Regions from separate parts of the Pseudomonas sp. RC3H12 genome, predicted to be linked through region 1. Evidence: riboswitches for the same ligand, from Rfam matches in the RefSeq annotation. Region 1 holds a riboswitch; each other region holds the start of a gene.
What was found. A riboswitch is a leader RNA that binds a small molecule or an ion and turns the genes downstream of it on or off. The one in region 1 is predicted to bind cobalamin.
Positions count from the first base shown of each region.

Region 2: another riboswitch for cobalamin. It lies ahead of KHO27_RS12405 (TonB-dependent receptor); the one in region 1 lies ahead of KHO27_RS10885 (CbtB domain-containing protein).
Region 3: another riboswitch for cobalamin. It lies ahead of KHO27_RS10450 (TonB-dependent receptor plug domain-containing protein); the one in region 1 lies ahead of KHO27_RS10885 (CbtB domain-containing protein).

Region 1 is NZ_CP075595.1:2,391,567-2,397,248, reverse strand. It holds gene KHO27_RS10910 (response regulator transcription factor) at 1-521, opposite strand, end outside; gene KHO27_RS10905 (DUF1272 domain-containing protein) at 708-950, opposite strand; gene cobM (precorrin-4 C(11)-methyltransferase) at 1,015-1,767, opposite strand; gene KHO27_RS10895 (cobalamin biosynthesis protein) at 1,796-2,206, opposite strand; gene KHO27_RS10890 (CbtA family protein) at 2,206-2,895, opposite strand; gene KHO27_RS10885 (CbtB domain-containing protein) at 2,906-3,091, opposite strand; cobalamin riboswitch at 3,192-3,414, opposite strand; cobalamin riboswitch at 3,476-3,674, shown strand; gene cobW (cobalamin biosynthesis protein CobW) at 3,776-4,843, shown strand; gene cobN (cobaltochelatase subunit CobN) at 4,847-5,682, shown strand, end outside.
Region 2 is NZ_CP075595.1:2,734,533-2,740,214, reverse strand. It holds gene KHO27_RS12410 (GlxA family transcriptional regulator) at 1-833, opposite strand, end outside; gene KHO27_RS12405 (TonB-dependent receptor) at 972-3,089, opposite strand; cobalamin riboswitch at 3,197-3,401, opposite strand; gene KHO27_RS12400 (PaaI family thioesterase) at 3,590-4,087, shown strand; gene KHO27_RS12395 (GNAT family N-acetyltransferase) at 4,153-4,674, shown strand; gene KHO27_RS12390 (glutathione S-transferase N-terminal domain-containing protein) at 4,699-5,394, shown strand; gene KHO27_RS12385 (inorganic phosphate transporter) at 5,434-5,682, opposite strand, start outside.
Region 3 is NZ_CP075595.1:2,289,975-2,295,656, forward strand. It holds gene KHO27_RS10440 (ABC transporter substrate-binding protein) at 1-174, opposite strand, end outside; gene KHO27_RS10445 ((2Fe-2S) ferredoxin domain-containing protein) at 167-895, opposite strand; gene KHO27_RS10450 (TonB-dependent receptor plug domain-containing protein) at 907-2,862, opposite strand; cobalamin riboswitch at 2,953-3,156, opposite strand; gene KHO27_RS10455 (DUF2946 family protein) at 3,300-3,689, shown strand; gene KHO27_RS10460 (TonB-dependent receptor) at 3,761-5,682, shown strand, end outside.

The sequences.
Region 1 (5,682 bases):
GTCTTGGCGCTGAGGTTCATCTGCTCGCCGATCAGTTTGTTGCTCTGGCCGGCGCTGAGCCGGCGCAGCACTTCCATTTCACGGTTGGAAAGCAGTGCCAGGCGTTCGGTCTCGCTTTCCAGGGTATTGCTGTTGACCGCCATCTGCGGAAAGGTCGAGTAACCCTTGACCAGTGCCTTGAGGGCGAAGACCAGGGCATCGAGATCCTCGTCCTTGTTGACGAAGGCCGAGATGCCGGCGTCCATGCAGCGGCGCACGTAGAGGTCGGCGGGCTGGCCGGTCAGGGCCATGATCCGTGGGGGCGGGTCGATCAGCTTGAGGCGCTTGATCACTTCCATGCCGTCGAGGTCGGGCAGGCCGATGTCGAGGATAACCACATCGGCCTTGGTCTGCTCGGCCAGGCGGGCGGCCTCTTTGCCTTTGCCGGTTTCACCCACGACGGTGAAGCGTTCGCGTTCAAGCAGCATGCGTACGGCGAGTCGCACAATGTGGTGGTCATCGACCAACAGCACGGATGTCATTCAGGTCACTCCTGTCAAAGTGCAGCCCGCTTCCTGCGTTGAATTTCAGGCGCGGGCCGCGGACTTGCTGGGCAGCGCGCACCTTACGGACATTCAGGACCCTTGGTAATAGGCGAGTATAGGTGTGTTGAAAATCCCGCACCAAGCTGTAGAAAATTCCTACAAACAAGGTTTGGGTACAAGCGCTCAGCCGCAGGGGGCGTGCGGCTTGAGCACTCGCTGGGTGGAGGCGGGGTTGTTGCCCAGTACCTTGCCCACTCGAGTGGGGCGCATCACCAGTTGGCCGCCGCAGTTCGGGCAGCGGTCATGAAAATGCCGCTCGTTACAGGCACGACAGAAGGTGCACTCGAACGAACAGATCAGCGCATCCGGACTTTCGGGAGGGAGGTCGGTGTTACAGCATTCGCAGTTGGGACGCAGGTCGAGCATGGGCAGGGTTTCCATCCAGTTGGAAGGCCCAGTGTGCGCCGCCCACGCCCACTCGGCAATCGCTTCACGGGCCGGGGCGGTAGAGATGGGCGTGACCGGCGCGGTACAGGGCCGAGTCGGCGAACGGGGCATCGCCCAGGACATGACCGACGAGGATCAGCGCGGTACGCCGGAAGCCCTTGGCTGCCAGGCGCTCGACGATGTCCGCCAGGGTGCCCTTGACCCAATCCTGGTCTGGCCAGGTGGCACGATGGACCACGGCGATGGGGCAGTCGGCGCCATAGTGGGGCAGCAGTTGCTCGACGATTCGCGGCAGGTGGCGTACACCCAGGTGGATGGCCAGGGTGCTGCCATGGCGGGCCAGATCGGCCAGCTGTTCACCGGCCGGCATCGGCGAGTTGTCGCCGTAGCGGGTGAGGATCACCGTCTGCGCCACGTCCGGCAGTGTCAGCTCGCAACCCAGCAGCGCGGCGCTGGCGGCAGTGGCGGTGACTCCGGGGATGATCTGGTAATCGATGCCCGACTCACGCAGGTGGCGGATCTGTTCGCCGATGGCGCCGTACAGGCTAGGGTCGCCGCTGTGCACGCGGGCCACGTCCTGGCCGTTGGCATGGGCCTGGCGCATGGCCTCGATGATCTGCTCCAGGTGCAGCTCGGCGCTGTTGATGACGGTGTGTGCCTTATGCCCCTCGAGCACTGCAGCTGGTACCAGCGAGCCTGCGTAGATGATTACCGGGCACTGTCGGACAAGGCGCTGGCCCTTGACCGTGATCAGCTCGGGATCGCCGGGGCCGGCACCGATGAAATAGACCGTCATGGAGGTTCCTTGCAGGTAAAGAGGCGGATTATCCGCCGATGGCCAGGGCCAGGGTAGCGCCGCCGAGCGCTTGCCTTGGCACATGCAGGCGCGGCGCAACGCCGGTGCGGCCGGCCAGGGCCAGGGCTGCGCTTTCGGCGACACCCCAGCAGCCAGTCTGGGCGTACACCGTTGTCGAGCGCTGGCTGAGCAGCGCTTCGAAGGTCGACAAGTGGCTGCTGTCGAAGCAGATGAACTGCAACCCGAGCCGCTCGGCCAGTGCCAGCAGGCCGGGCTCGCGCGCCTTGGGTTCGATGCTGGCGATTGCCTTCAGCGCCGACAGGGGCAGGGCGTGGTTGGTCAGGGTCTGGCGCAGCAGCACCGCGAGCGTTTCGACCGGACAGCCACGGCGGCAACCAAAGCCGGCATACAACGCCGGCTGGGGAACAAGGTCGCGCATCAGTGCTGGCTGGAGCGGCGGAACAACCAGGCGCTGAGTAGGCCCAGGGCCAACCAGAACGCGGCGTTGGTCAGCCACGAAGCGATCTTGAACTGGGTCTCCAGCGCCTCGGGGGCCAGGCTTTCATGAACCGCTGGCTGTGGCGCGCCGATCAGGTGCGGGATCACCAGCAGGGCGACGCCGAGCACCTTGAACAGCCAGTGCTGGGCGAACACCAGCAACGCCAGGCCAGCGGCGGTGGCGGCGGCGGTGCCGATCCACCAGGTCTGGCGCTGGCCGAGGTCGGCGGCGGCGGTGCCAGGCAGTTCCGGTGGCAGGCCCAGGGTCGGCGCCAGGCAGAACACGGCGAAGCCCGCCAGGCCCCACAGTGCGCCGGTGGCCACGCGGCCCGGGGCGCGCAGGCTGTACAGTGCGGCGAGGATCAGGGCGAAGCCGACGGCGACCACGAGGTTGCCGCCCGTGGTGGACAGGATACGTTGCCAGCCATCTTCGGGCGCCCAGGCCTCGGCGCTGTGCTCATGGGGCGCTGCGGCCTCGCCATGTTCATGCTGTTCGACGGCGGGGGCGGCGGTTTCATAGGTTTCCGCCTGGAGAATCAACGGGGCGACCCAGAAGCTTTGCAGCAGGGTCAGCAGCAGGGCGGCGAGCAGGCCGCTGAAACCCGCGGTACGGGCGATGCGCGTGATCATGCGGGCGTACTCAGTGGCAAGGGAAGGCGGCGCTGTGGCGGGTGTCGTGGGCGGCGTTGTGCACCGCTTCGATGTGCGAGAAACCGGCGAAGTACACCAGGCACAGGCCCAGCAGGCTGGCGCCGATCGCGACGATCAGGCGCTGGCTGAGACTGACGGGGGTGGCGATACTGGGTTTGGCGTGGGTGATGGGCATGACGCGTTCCTCTGCTGCTTTTGTTGTGGCAACGGGCAGGCGCGACGCCCCCGGGCGCGGCTGGCCCAGGTGATACGACAGCGCCCGCCCACCGCGGGGTGTTCTGCAAGCATGTCAGGCCGGTCTCCGGGCTGGCGAGGTGGAGCGGGGCTCCATCGATCAAGCGCCACCTTCCCATGCCGCACGATGGGCACAGTGGTCTGGACGCTTCTCTCGCTTACCGTTGCGGGGGCAGCACCGGCCTTGTCGCCCTCTTCAAGGAGGCGCGACGCACCGGTTTCCCGTTTCACCCCCGTTGGGGGCACCTGAACGCAATGCGCTAGCAAATCACGGGGCCGGGCCTGCGTCAATCGCCGCGGCGGTTGACCGCCAGGCAGGCACTGCGTAGCCTTGCCGGTTCGAGGTTCCCGGGCGCTGGCCCGGGCTAAGACGGGAACGCGGTACAAGCCGCGGCTGCCCCCGCAACTGTAGGCACTGATGACGGATCGGCACAGCCACTGCGCACGCGCGGGAAGGCGCCATCCCACTGGCTTTGACGGCCGGCGGTGCAAGCCAGGAGACCTGCCTCGCAACGTTTTCGACTTTCAACCGGGCGGGGTGATCCGGTGGCGAACCCGCCAGGCCGACACGGGCCGTGGCTGTCGTCCTGCATGCCCGCGCCATTGCTGCCAAGGGCATCGCGACATGAAAACACTGGCCAAGCTTCCCGTCACCATCGTTACCGGCTTCCTCGGCTCGGGCAAGACCACCTTGCTGCGCCATATGCTCGACAACGCCCAGGGCCGCCGCATCGCGGTGATCGTCAACGAGTTCGGCGAGCTTGGCATCGATGGCGAAATCCTCAAGCAGTGCAGCATCGGCTGCTCCGAGGAAGAGGCCAACGGCCGCGTCTACGAGCTGGCCAACGGCTGCCTGTGCTGCACCGTGCAGGAGGAGTTCTTCCCGGTGATGCGCGAGCTGGTGGCGCGCCGCGGCGACCTCGACCATATCCTTATCGAAACCAGCGGCCTGGCCTTGCCCAAGCCGCTGGTACAGGCCTTCCAGTGGCCGGAAATCCGCAACGCCTGCACGGTCGACGCGGTGATCACCGTGGTCGACAGCCCGGCCGTGGCCGCCGGCACCTTTGCCGCCTACCCGGACCAGGTCGACGCCCAGCGCAAGCTCGACCCTAATCTCGACCATGAGTCGCCGCTGCACGAACTGTTCGCCGACCAACTGGGCAGCGCCGACCTGGTGGTACTGAACAAGGCCGACCTGATCGATGCCGAGGGCCTGGCCAAGGTCCGTGCCGAAGTGGCCGAGGAACTGCCGCCGGCGGTCAAGGTGATCGAGGCAAGCAGTGGTCGCCTGCCGCTGGAGGTGCTGCTGGGCGTGGGCGCCGAGTCCGAGGCGCATATCGATGGCCGCCGCACCCACCACGACAGCCATCACGACGGCGATGACCATGACGACCATGACCACGACGCCTTTGACTCGATCTCCATCGACCTGCCCGAGGCTGACGAAAGCCTGTTGCTCGATGCCTTGACGCAACTGGTCACCGAGTTTGGCATCCTGCGCGCCAAGGGCTTCGCCGCCATTCCCGGCAAGCCGATGCGCCTGCTGATCCAGGGCGTGGGCACCCGCTTCGACAAGCATTTCGACCGTGCATGGCGCAGCGAGGAGCCACGGATCACCCGCCTGGTGCTGATCGGCCAGGACCTGGACGCGACCCAGCTGGAAGCGCGCCTGCGCCAGGCCCTGGGCGCCTGACCCATGCACCTGCTGCGGACCCAGCCCGGCGGCTTTGTGCCGGACGACAGCATCGCCGACCTCGGCCAGACCCCCGCCGAACTGGTGATCCTCTGCAGCGGTGATTCACACCTGGCGCTGCTTGCCGAAACCGCCGAGCAGTTGCCGGCGGATTTCCCCAGTGTGCGCCTGGCCAATCCGATGCAGGTACAGAACCATGCCTCGGTCGACCTGTATGTCGACCAGGTGCTGCGCCATGCCAAGGTGATCCTGGTGTCGCTGCATGGCGGTGTCGGTTACTGGCGCTATGGTGTCGAACAACTGGTCGAGTTGGCCGCCCGTGGCGTACAGCTGATCCTGGTACCCGGCGACGACCGTCCCGACCCGGAGCTGACCGGCCTGGGCACGGTATGTGGGGAACAGGCCGAGCGCCTCTGGCATTTCCTGCGCCAGGGTGGCAAGGCCAATGCACTGAACCTGTTCAACTGCCTGGCCAGCCAGTGGCTGGGGCGCGCCTACCCCTGGGACGAGCCGCAGGCCTTGCCGCGCACGGTGGTCTATCACCCGGCCAAGGCCACCGCACGGCTCGAGGACTGGTACGCCGAATGGCATCCGGAGTACCCGGTGGCACCGCTGCTGTTCTACCGCTCCCACCTGCAGGCAGCCAACACCGCGTTCATCGATGTGTTCTGCCAGCGCCTGCAGGCTTGCGGCTTGAATCCGTTACCGATCGCCGTGGCCAGCCTCAAGGAACGCGCCTGCCTGGACCAGGTCGAGGCCTGGCTCGACGAAGTGCAGGCCGAGGTGGTGATCAACACCACAGGTTTTGCCCTGTCCAGCCCCGAACAGCCCAATCTGCG
Region 2 (5,682 bases), 340 kb from region 1:
CGGCCGGTCTTGTGCTTGTACACCCGGGTGAAGTTGCGCAGGCTCATGCGCGCCTGCTCGGCCAGCCGCTCGACCGTCAGCCGCGGGTCGCCCAGGTGCTCGCTGAGCCATAGGTGCAGGGCCTCGAAGGCGTCGCTGTCCTCGCCCTGGGCCTTGAGCAGTTCGCTGAACTGCGCCTGGCCGCCGGGGCGCTTGAGGAACACCACCAATTCGCGGGCCACCTGCATGGCCACCTCGCGGCCGCAGTCGGCCTCGACCAGGGCCAGCGCCAGGTCGATGCCGGCGCTGACGCCGGCCGAAGTCCACACCTGATCCTGCTGCACGAAGATCGATTCGGCATCCACCTCGATGGCCGGGAAGCGTCGGTGCAGGGCATCGCACATCGCCCAGTGGGTGGCGGCCCGGCGGCCATCAAGCAGGCCAGCGGCGGCCAGCAGAAAGGTACCGCTGCATACCGAAGCGGTACGTCGGGCGCGTTGGGCGGCCTGGGCCAGCCAGGCGACCAGCTCGGCGTGATCGGGGAGGGTGCGGACGATCTCCGGGGCGCCGGGCACGACCAGCGTGTCGAAGGGCTCGTGCAGCCAGGGCGCCAGTGGCTCGGTGGCGACGGCCAGGCCCTCGGCGGTGGCCACCAGGCCCCCTTCGAGGCTGGCAGTGACCACCCGGTAGCCGGGCAGGCCGCGCGCGGCGCGGGCCTTGGTCGCGGCCCAGAACACCGTCTGCGCGCCGCTGAGGTCGAGCAGGCCCATCTGCGGGTAGGCGAGGAACAGCAAGGTGCGCGGCTGGTCAAGCGCGTGCACGGGCGCTGCGGGAATTTGCGGGATGTCGGTCATGGCGCGCTGCTTGTGGACGGGGCGTAGGCCCTAGTCGAGCAGGTGGCGCGATGATGTTCAAGCACGACGCGATGGCCGTCAGACCTGGGCTCTTGTGGGAGCGGGCCAAGCCCGCTCCCACGCTGTTACCTGGCCGACCTAGAAGCTGTAGTCCACCGTGGCGAAATACGAGCGCGGTGCGCCCAGCAGCCACTGTTCGCCGCTGTAGCTCGACTGGGCGTACTCGCGATCGAACAGGTTGTTCACCTGCAGGCCCAGGCGCACGTCGGGTAGCACCTGCCAGCCGATGTTGGCATCGACCACGGTGTAGCCCGGCACGCGTTGGTCATTGGCGGCGCTGGTATAGCGGGCGTCTACGTAGCGCAGGCCAATACCGGTGTCGACGCTTTGCCCGAAGCCTTTGCTCAGCCACAGGTTGGCGGTTCGACGTGGGACGTCCTGAGGGTGGTTGCCAGACCGGTCGTAGGAAACGCCTCGGCTGAGCTGAGTGAAGTCATCGTACTTGGCGCGCACCAAGGCTGCGTTGCCCGACAGTTGCCATTGATTGCCCAGTGCCAGCTCCAGGCTTGCCTCCAGGCCATCGGAGGTCTGTTGGCCTGCCTGCTGGCTGCGCTTGGAGACCACGTCGTACACCGGCAGCTTCTTCTTGACGATGTGGTAGGCCGCCAACGTCCATTCGCCGCGTCCGTCCCAGAACCGTTGCTTGAGGCCGAATTCGGTCTGCTTGGCTTCGGTCAGTTCAAGGCGTTGCTCCGGGCGCAGGGTCAGCAGGTCACCGACACCATCCTCGCTGGTGGAGTACTGGCCGTACACCGACAGATCGTCAGTCAGCGCGTACACCAGGCCGGCGCGCCAGTTGCCGCCACGCAGGCTCTGGTCTTCGCGAGTGTCCTTCACCAGGTCGTTGCGGTCGATGTGGTTCTGGTCGCGGCGTATGCCGGTGACCAGCGACAGGCGCTCGGTCAGTTGCGTGCGGTTTTCGGCGAACAGCGAGAAGGTGCTGGTTTTCGACAGCGTCTGCGGGCGCGTCGGATCGGCACTGTGGAACCCGCCGGGCGCCGGCCGCCAAGGGTCGAGCGGGTCGGTGTAGCCATCCTCATAGGGTGAGTTGCTGTCGATGTTGAAGCGGATCTTGTTGTACTCGGCGCCCACCACGGTCTTGCTGGCCAGGCCGAACAGCGAGTGATCGAAGGTGAAGCTCTGGCGGTCGCCGATCTGCTCCTGGTTGTGCTTGATCTCCAGGAAACTGCGGCGCTGGATCACACCGGCATCCCAGGCGTATTCCTCGGCATTGCGCCAGTGGCGACGGCTTTTGATGTAGTACAGCTGGTTGCTGGCGCTGATGCTGTCGCTGATGTTCCAGTCGCTGGTCAGCCGTGTCCACTCATCGTGGTAGCGCTGCTGGTCATTGCTGACGTTGTAGTTCTTGTTGCGCACGCTGCTGCGCAGATGGCCGTCGATCAGCGGCGTGCCGTAGTAGTTGGCAGGTTGTGCGTCGCCGCGTTCGTGGGACAAGGTGAAGCTCAGGTCGTCACTGGCATCGAAGCGCAGTGCGCCGGAAAACGCCAGGCTGCGCGAATCGGTGCGGTCGACCCAGCCGTTGCCTGCCTGCTGGTTCAGGGTGGCGCGGTAGCTCAGGCGCTCGCTCAGACTGCCGCCGCTGTCCAGGCCCAGTTGCTGGCGGTCCCAGGAGCCGTAGCCCAGGCGCAGGTGGTTGCGGATATCACCGCTGAAGGGCTTTTTCGGGATCACGTTGACCACAGCCCCCGTAGCGCCCTCGCCATACAGCACCGAGGCAGGCCCACGGATCACATCGATACGCTCGACCATCCAGGGATCGACCGGGTAGGTGAGGGTGCCGGCGCCGGCGTACAGGCGCGCCCCGTCGAACAGGGTCATCACCGAACTCTGGCCCGTGAAACCGCGCGCCGACAAGCCGGTGCCGCCATCGCCAGGGGTACCGATGAAGGTGATGCCCGGCGAGCGGGTCACGGCATCCTGCACCGTGGTGTTGTTGCGCTGCTGGATTTGCGCGGCGGTGATGCTGCTGGTGCTCGCCGGGGTTTCCAGGGCACTGAGGTTCAGGCGTGAACCGGCTTGGGTGGGGGTGGCCAGGTCGACGGTCTGCGGGTCGCGGCTGTCGGTGATCGCCGTGGAGGGCAGGGTGAGCGCAGGGCTGGGCTGCTCGTCGGCCAGCGCCGGCAGGGACACGGCCAGGCAGGCCGCCAGGGTGTGAAGCTTGTTGATACGGGACATGTCGTTCCACTGCTGCAGGAAAGAATGGATCCCGGTGGAAAACACGCAACGGCGAAGCGCGCGCAGGCGCGCACGCGAATACCGGCCTGCGCCCGCCCACCGCGGGTTGCCAAGTGAAGCCTCAGGCCGGTCTCCGGGCTTGCGAGGGTCGTGAAGCCTTCACCTTCCCATGCGTGTGCACAGTGGTCTGTCGAAGGGTTCGCTCGCTTACCGTTGCGGGGGCAGCGCCGGACTTGTCGTGGTATCGACTCACCGGCTTCCCGTTTCACCTTGCGCGCGGCGGCGCAGGGCACCTGAAACTGGCGCGCATCTGACCACCGAACGGGCAGGGAGTCAATCGTCTGGATGGGTGGGCTGAATCTTGCTGAATCGCGGTTCAGAGCGGTTGCCGTCAGGCAGGTATTGTCTGCGGCCAGGCCTCGTGCATTGGCGCAGGCCGCGCAGGGCGCTACCATCGGCAGCCAGCCTCCTTATCCAACACCAACAAGCCAAGGACGCGTATGACCGAGCACGCCCTGTCCCTGCAACAACTCGCCGCCCCCGAAGGCATCTGCTACGGCTGCGGCTGTTCCCACCCCAGCGGCCTGCATGTGCAGAGCCACTGGGACGCCGACGGCATCCACCTGTCGTGCCGGCATACCCCCGACCCGACTTTCACCGGCTGGCCCGGCCTGGTCTACGGTGGCCTGCTGGCCATGCTGGTCGACTGCCACTCCAACTGGACCGCCATGGCCTGTCACTACCGTGCCGAAGGCCGCGAACCTGGCACCTTGCCACGTATCGACTGCGTCACCGGCCAGCTTGGCCTGACCTACCTCAAGCCCACGCCCATGGGCGTCGAACTGCTGCTCAAGGCTCGGGTCGAGGGCGAGCTGGGGCGCAAGACCCGGGTGATCTGCGAGGTCTGGGCCGGGGATGTACTGACTGTCACCGCCGATTCGGTATTTGTGCGGGTCGACACCGAGAAGCTCAAGCGCCAGGCCCATGGCGACGCCTGAACTTGCACCGATGGGGTGGGGCTGGCATTGTCGAACGTGACCCGGCTGCCCGACAGGATGTTGCCATGCCCTACCAGATTCGCCCGGCCCGTGACGAAGACTGCGTGGCCCTGAGCCTTGTCGGCCAGGCGACCTTCGCCCTGGCCAGCCCGCCCGATAGCGCGGTCAGCGCCCAGCAACACTACATCGCCCACCATCTCCAGCCCGAACATTTCCAGGCGCACCTGGAGCACCCGCACAAGCGGTTGCTGGTGGTCGAACGGGATGGCCAGGTGCTGGGCTACAGCATGCTCGACCTGGCGCCCGGCAAGCTGGGCATTGCCGAAGCCGATCAACTGGCGGAAATCTCCCGCTGCTATGTACTACCCTGCGCCCATGGCACCGGCGCCGCGCAATTGTTGCTCGCCACCACCCTGGCCCAGGTCGATGGCCAGGCGCGCCTGACAGTTAATGAGCTGAACGCTCGGGCGATCGGTTTCTATCAGCGCAACGGCTTTCGCAAGGTGGGCGAGGCGATCTTCCCTTGCGGCGACGAGCGGCACCGCGACTGGGTGATGGTCAGGATGGCCGAAGATCATCTAGATTGAAGGCTCCCAACGCGAAGGCACCCCATGACCGAACTTTCCGCATTCCCCATCACCGGCAAATGGCCGGCGCGACACCCCGAGCGTCTGCAACTGTACTCGCTGGCCACGCCCAACGGGGTCAAGGTCTCGATCATGCTCGAGGAAATCGGCCTGCCCTACGAGGTGCACAAGGTCAGCTTCGAAACCGAGGATCAGTTGAGCCCCGCGTTCATCTCCCTGAGCGCCAACAACAAGATCCCGGCGATCCTCGATCCCAATGGGCCGGGGGGCCAGCCGTTGCCCTTGTTCGAGTCGGGGGCGATCCTGCAGTACCTGGCCGAGAAGAGCGGCCAGTTGCTGAGCCAGGACCCGGCCCAGCGCTACCAGACCCTGCAGTGGCTGATGTTCCAGATGGGCGGCATCGGGCCGATGTTCGGCCAGGTGGGGTTCTTCCATTTCTTCGCGGGCAAGGAGTATGAGGACAAACGTCCCCGTGACCGCTACGTCAATGAGTCCAAGCGCCTGCTGGCGGTGCTCGACCGCCACCTGCAAGGGCGGGAGTGGATGGTCGATGCATACAGCATCGCCGATATCGCCATCTTCCCCTGGGTGCGTAACCTGGTGGAGCGCTACAACGCGCGGGAGCTGGTGGAATTCGACACGTTCAAGGAAGTGCAGCGGGTGCTGGCGCGGTTCCTCGAGCGCCCGGCCGTGCAGCGAGGCCTGAAGATTCCGGCATGACCTCGTCGGGGGCTGCGCGGCAGCCCCCGTCGCACATCCTCAGAGGATCTGGTTCAGCAACCAGTACAAGCACCCCGCCAGCACCATTGCCGCCGGCAATGTCAGCACCCAGGCCATCAGCAGGTTGACCAGCGTCTTGCGTTGAATCCCCGAGCCATTGGCCACCATGGTCCCGGCCACCCCCGAACTCAGCACATGGGTGGTCGATACCGGCAGGCCGAACATATCCGCCGCACCGATGGTGCACATCGCCACCACCTCGGCCGAAGCGCCCTGGGCATAGCTCAG
Region 3 (5,682 bases), 100 kb from region 1:
CGACGGCCCCGCGCCGAGGGCGAGCAGCAGGTCGGCCGCGTGCTGGTTGAGGGCGACGATACGCGCAGGCGCCGCAGCGGGCCGTTGCCAGTCCTGCCCGCAGTTGCGATAGCTGTCGGCCAGGGCCGGTGTGCCACAGCACAAGGCCAGCGACAGCAGCCAGGCTTTACGCATCGCACGCCCCTCCCTTGATCAACAGTCCTTCGGCGATCCTTGCGCCCTCTAGATGCGTTTCCACCAATTCCTCCACCTCCCGATCATCACGTACCCGATACCAGCAGCCGTCCGGATGCACCGTCAACACTGGCCCCAGGTTGCAGGGAAACTGGCAACCGGTGCGGGTCAGCAGCACGCCGCCCGGAGTCTCGATCAGGGCACGCTCCAGCAGCAGCCGGCGCAGGCGTTTCCATAGCGGCAAGGCGCCGCGCCGCACGCAGCGGGGGCCGGTGCAGAGGAACACCTGGCGGGCATGCTCGGGCACCCGTGACCAGTCCGGGTCGCTGGCCACCGCGTTGACCTGGTCGCACGCCAGGTGGCGGACAGGTTCGCCGATGCTGGCACAGGCCACTCGCGCATCCAGGCCGCGCCGCCCCAGGGCCTGGGCCGTGACCCAGACGCCGGCCCGACCTTGCGCCACGCGCCCCAGCTCATCGCGCAGCCAGTCCAGGTAGGCGCTGTCCGAGGTGGGCTCCAGGTCCACCACCAGCAGGCGTTCCACGCCCTGGTCGAGGGCCTCGCGGATCACCGCCCAGAGCCCGTCGAACCCCTCCAGGGTGTCGACGATATCCCGGCCCGCCTCGTGGCCACGCAGGTCACGGATCTCGGCGCCAAAAGCTTCCGCCGCCGAGCCGCCACCCAGGCCGGGGCCGACGAACAACACGCGCTGGTAGTCCATGCTCACGCCCCTCAGAAGGTGTAGGTGTAGCGCAGTTCGCTGGTGAACGGCCGCCCGAGATTGTCAACGTTACTCGCCCGACTGGTGACATAGTCGCGGTCGAACAGGTTCTCCACCAGCAGGCTCAGCCGGTGCTGGCGGGCGCCGTCCAGGTAGCGATAAGCATCGGCGTCGACCACCGAGTAATGGCCGTAGTCGACGCCTTTGGAGCTGACCACGTCGCGGATATAGCGAATGGCGCCCCCGGCCCCCCACCTGCGATCCGCCGATTCGTAACCGAGCCGCGAACGGGCGAAGAAACTCGGCACGTCGTTGATCGTTGCCCCGGTGCGCGACTCGGTGAGGTTGCGGGTCATGTCGGCCTGCAGGCTCCATTGATCGTCAAGCTGGATACGCGCATCGGCCTCGAAGCCACGCATCTGTACCTGCCCCTGGCCGTTGACCCACTGGCTGCCGTCCAGGGTGATCAAGTCGGTGATCTTGCGGCGGAACACGGTGACGCTGGCGCTGAATTCACGTTCCAGCAGCAGGCCGTGGTAATCCAGGCCAAGCTCGGCATTGCGGCTCTTCTCGGGCTTGAGGTCACGGTTGCCGACCTCGTCGCCAGGCTCGTTGACGAACAACTGCTCGGCATTGGGCAGCTTGTAGGCGCTGCCATACTGGCCGCGCAGTTGCCAGTTGTCGTTCAGGTCGTACAGCGAGGTGAGCATGCCGACGGTGGCGCTGTCGCCGCCGCTCATGGCCTCGTGGCGCAGGCCGAGGCTAGGGTGCCAGTTGGGCAAGGCCTCGATCCTGGGCCGCAGTTGGGCGTACAACGCATTGGCCTGGGCCTTGTCGTCGTCGATCACCAGCACGTCGTCCTGGCCCTTGAACCACTGGTTGTCGGAACCGAACACCAGCACGTGGCCGCCGTCGAGTTCGGCCTTGCCCTCGGCCTGCACGCCCCAATCGGTGAAGCCCCAGTAGTCGTTGTGGTTGACCACGTCGCGGGAGCCGTCGGCGCGGTTGTTGATGCGGGTGTAGCGGGTGTCCCAGTCATTGACGTGGCCCTTGACGAAGTAGCTCAGGCGCTCGCTGATGCGCTGTTCGAAGGTAGCCGTGGCGATCTGCTGCACGCGGTCATTGGTGGTCTTGTAATTGTTCACCGGTCGGGCGAAATCGAGGTTGGCGTCGGTGTACTGGTAGAACAGCTCCAGCCGCGCATCGTCACCGAAGGCCTGGATCGCCTTGCCGCCGAAGGTGGTCACCTCGTAGCCGCGCTTCTTGTCGCTGACGTTGCCGCTGTAGTCGCGGTTGCGAAACGGCTGGTAACCGTCGGAGACGTTGTGACTGACATAGGCCAGCAGGCCCAGGTCGCCGAAGCCATTGCTGAAGATCCGCTCGACGCGGGCGTCCTTGCTGCTGCCGGCGAAGCTGTCCAGGCCCAGGTTGACCTCACCTGAAGCCTGACGGCGTTGCGGGCTGCGGGTGACGATGTTGATCACTCCCGCCACGGCCTGGGTGCCGAACAACAGGCTCTGGCCGCCCTTGAGCACCTCGATGCGCTCCACCGCGTTGGCCGGCAGGGTGTCCAGGTACAGGCCGCCGTACAGGCGGTTGTTCAGGCGTACACCGTCGAGCAGGATCAGGGTGTCGTCATTGCGCCCGCCGAGCAGCGAGTAGGTGCCGTAGTCGAACGGGCCGTTCTTCGGCGCGACGTAGAAGCCGGGGATGAACATCTGCATCACCCGGGTGATGTCGGCGCCGGGGCCGGCGCGCTCGATCTGCTCGCGGCTGACGATCTCGACCTTGCTGCCGTACTGGGCCATGGCGGCGACCGTGGTCGACTCCACCGACGGCGCGGCGACGATCTGCTGGTCGAGGATCAGGGGGGTGTTTTCGGCCAGTGCCAGGGGGCTGGCCAGGCAGCCCAGGAACAAAGTCCGGGCCTTGGGGAAACGACGTCGGGAGTGAATCACAGCAATCATGCTCTTCTCGAAAGTGACTTTCGCAGAAGCACGCAGGAGCACGGATCGCGCACACGCCAATACCGGCCCATGCCCGCCCACCGCAGGAGTTTGCCTACAACATTCCAGGCCGGTCTCCGGGCTCGCAAGACAAGATGTCTTCACCTTCCCATGACGCGCGGGCCACAGTGGTCTGTCGAAGGCATCACTTGCATACCGTTGCGGGGGCAGCACCGGACTGGCGCGAAGCGCGTACCGGTTTCCCGTTTCACCCCATGCGCGGCGGCATGGGACACCTGAAATCGGTCGGCATCTGAACACCTTGGGGCAAGGGGCGTCAAGCAAAGGCCGGTGAATCGTTTCGCGTGTTTTTTATCTGCCAATCACTCTAGGCAGATGTGTCAAAAGTTGTAGAATCCGCACGCCCAATCTATTCCCATTCCCTTCGAGCTTTGCCGATGAAGCTGGCCCGCCACACACGATCGCAAGTCGCCTGGGTGCTGTATTTCAGCATCCTGTTCGGCTCGTTGCTGTGCGCCATGGGCCATGGACAGATGGCAGGCTTGCGCCTGGCCGGCCTGGATGACGCCGCCTGGTGCGCGGCCGACAGCAGCGGCGTGTTCAAGGGCGACCAGGACATCACCGACCCGGTGCTGCCTGCCGGCGGCGACTGCGTGATCGCCAGCCTGTTCAGCGCCATCCTGCTGGCGGTGTTCTTCGGCTTGCTGGCCCTGCTCGCCGGGGAGTCGAGCAAACCCTTACCCAGACAACCCGCGCCACGGCTGCCCAAGCAGCGCTGGCCACTGGTCAACCCCCGCGCCTCCCCCGCTTCGCTTCTCGCGTTCTGACATCGCCACGCCCTCGAACTGCCTGATCGGCAGCGGGCGTGCGCTCACCGATTTCAGCCAGGAAGCCTTGCATGTTCCGCATGACCACTCTGGCGCTGCTCGTTGGCAGCGCAACCTGCGCCTGGGCGCAGGACGACACCCTCACCCTGCCCGCCAGCAACGTCACGGCCACGGCCGACCAAGCCAAGGAGGCGACCAGCCTCGACCTCGACCGGCCCATCGAAAGCGGCTCACGCCTGAACCTCAGCGCCCGCGAGAACCCCGCCTCGGTCAGCGTCGCCGACCGCAAGACCATGCAGCGCATCGGCGCGCGCAACTTCCAGGACGCCGCCAATGCGCTGCCCGGAGTCAACGCCTCGGCACCGCCCGGCTGGGGCGGCTACGTGTCGTATCGCGGCTTCAACGGCGCCCAGGTCAGCCAGCTGTTCAACGGCATCAACCTGCAGTACGGCGCCGCCGGGCGCCCGGTCGGGGCATGGATCTACGACCGTGTCGAACTGCTCGGCGGGCCGTCGTCGTTCCTCAACGGCAGCGGCGCCGTGGGCGGCAGCCTGAACATGATCACCAAACTGGCCAACCGCGACGAGGACACCTTCGAGGGCCGCGTCAGCTACGGGCGCTACGACACGATGGAAACCTCGGTCGGCTTCAACAAGGCGCTCAACAGCGGTGACGGCCCACGCCACTACGCGCGGCTCGACTACAGCCGCACCAGCACCAATGGCTATATCGACCGCCAGGAGAACGGGGCAGGCAACCTGGCCTTCTCGCTGCTCAGCGACATCAACGACCAGCTGTCGCACACCCTGGCCATCGAGTACCTCGAAGAGAAGGAAGACAGCCCCTACTGGGGCGCGCCGGTGCTGCAACCGGCCAGCGGCACCCTGCACATCGACAAGCATCACCGTTTCGACAACTACAACGTCGAGGACGGCCGCTACGAGCAGCGCACCCGCTGGCTGCGCTCGATCACCGACTACCGCATCGACGACAGCAACCAGTTGCGCAACACCTTCTACCACTACAACGGCCAGCGCGATTACCGCAACCTCGAGGTGTACCGCTACAACCCCGGCAACACCGCCATCGCCCGCTCCGGCGGCTACCGCCAGCGCCACGACCAGGAGGTCAACGGTAACCGCGTCGAGCTGACCCACCAGGGCCAGCTGTTCGGCCTGGCCAGCGACTGGGCGTTCGGTATGGACTACAACCGCAACCAGCAGACCGCCTACCCGTTGTCCAAGGGCGCGTTCGACAGCATCGATCCCAACGGTTTCCAGCCCGACCACTTCCTCGACATCCCTGGCATGGACGCTCCACGCGCCAAGGGGCGCAGCACCACCACCGACACCACTGCGGGCTTCGTCGAAAACCGTACCCGCCTGACCAACCAGCTGTCGCTGGTCACCGCGCTGCGCTACGACCATATCGACTTCGACGTGGTCGACCACGTGACCCGGGCCAAGCTGAATCGGCGCTGGGATGCCTTCACCGGGCGCCTGGGGCTGGTCTATGACCTGACCTCCAATGTCAGCCTTTACACCCAGTACAGCACCTCGGCCGAGCCGCCAGGGGGCTCGCTTACCGGCGCCTCGCTCAGCCAGGTCGGCGACTTCGACCTGAGCACCGGCAGGCAGGTGGAAGTGGGCAGCAAGTTCGACTTCCTCGACGGGCGCGGCTCGGCCACCGCGGCGGCCTACCGCATCGTGCGCAAGAACATCTCGGTGCCCTCCTCGACCGTGCCCAACACCACCGAGCAGGCCGGCCAGCAAACCTCCACCGGCATCGAGTTGGCGGCGTCGTTCAAGGTCACGCCCAAACTGCTGGCGGCGGGCAACTTCAGCTGGGTCAACGCCGAATACGACGAGTTCAACGAGACCATCGGCGGCGTGGTGTACTCGCGCAAGGGCAAGAACCCGGTGAACATCCCCGACCGGGTGGCCAACCTCTGGCTGACCTACGACCTGGCGCCGGGCTGGCAGGTCGGCGCCGA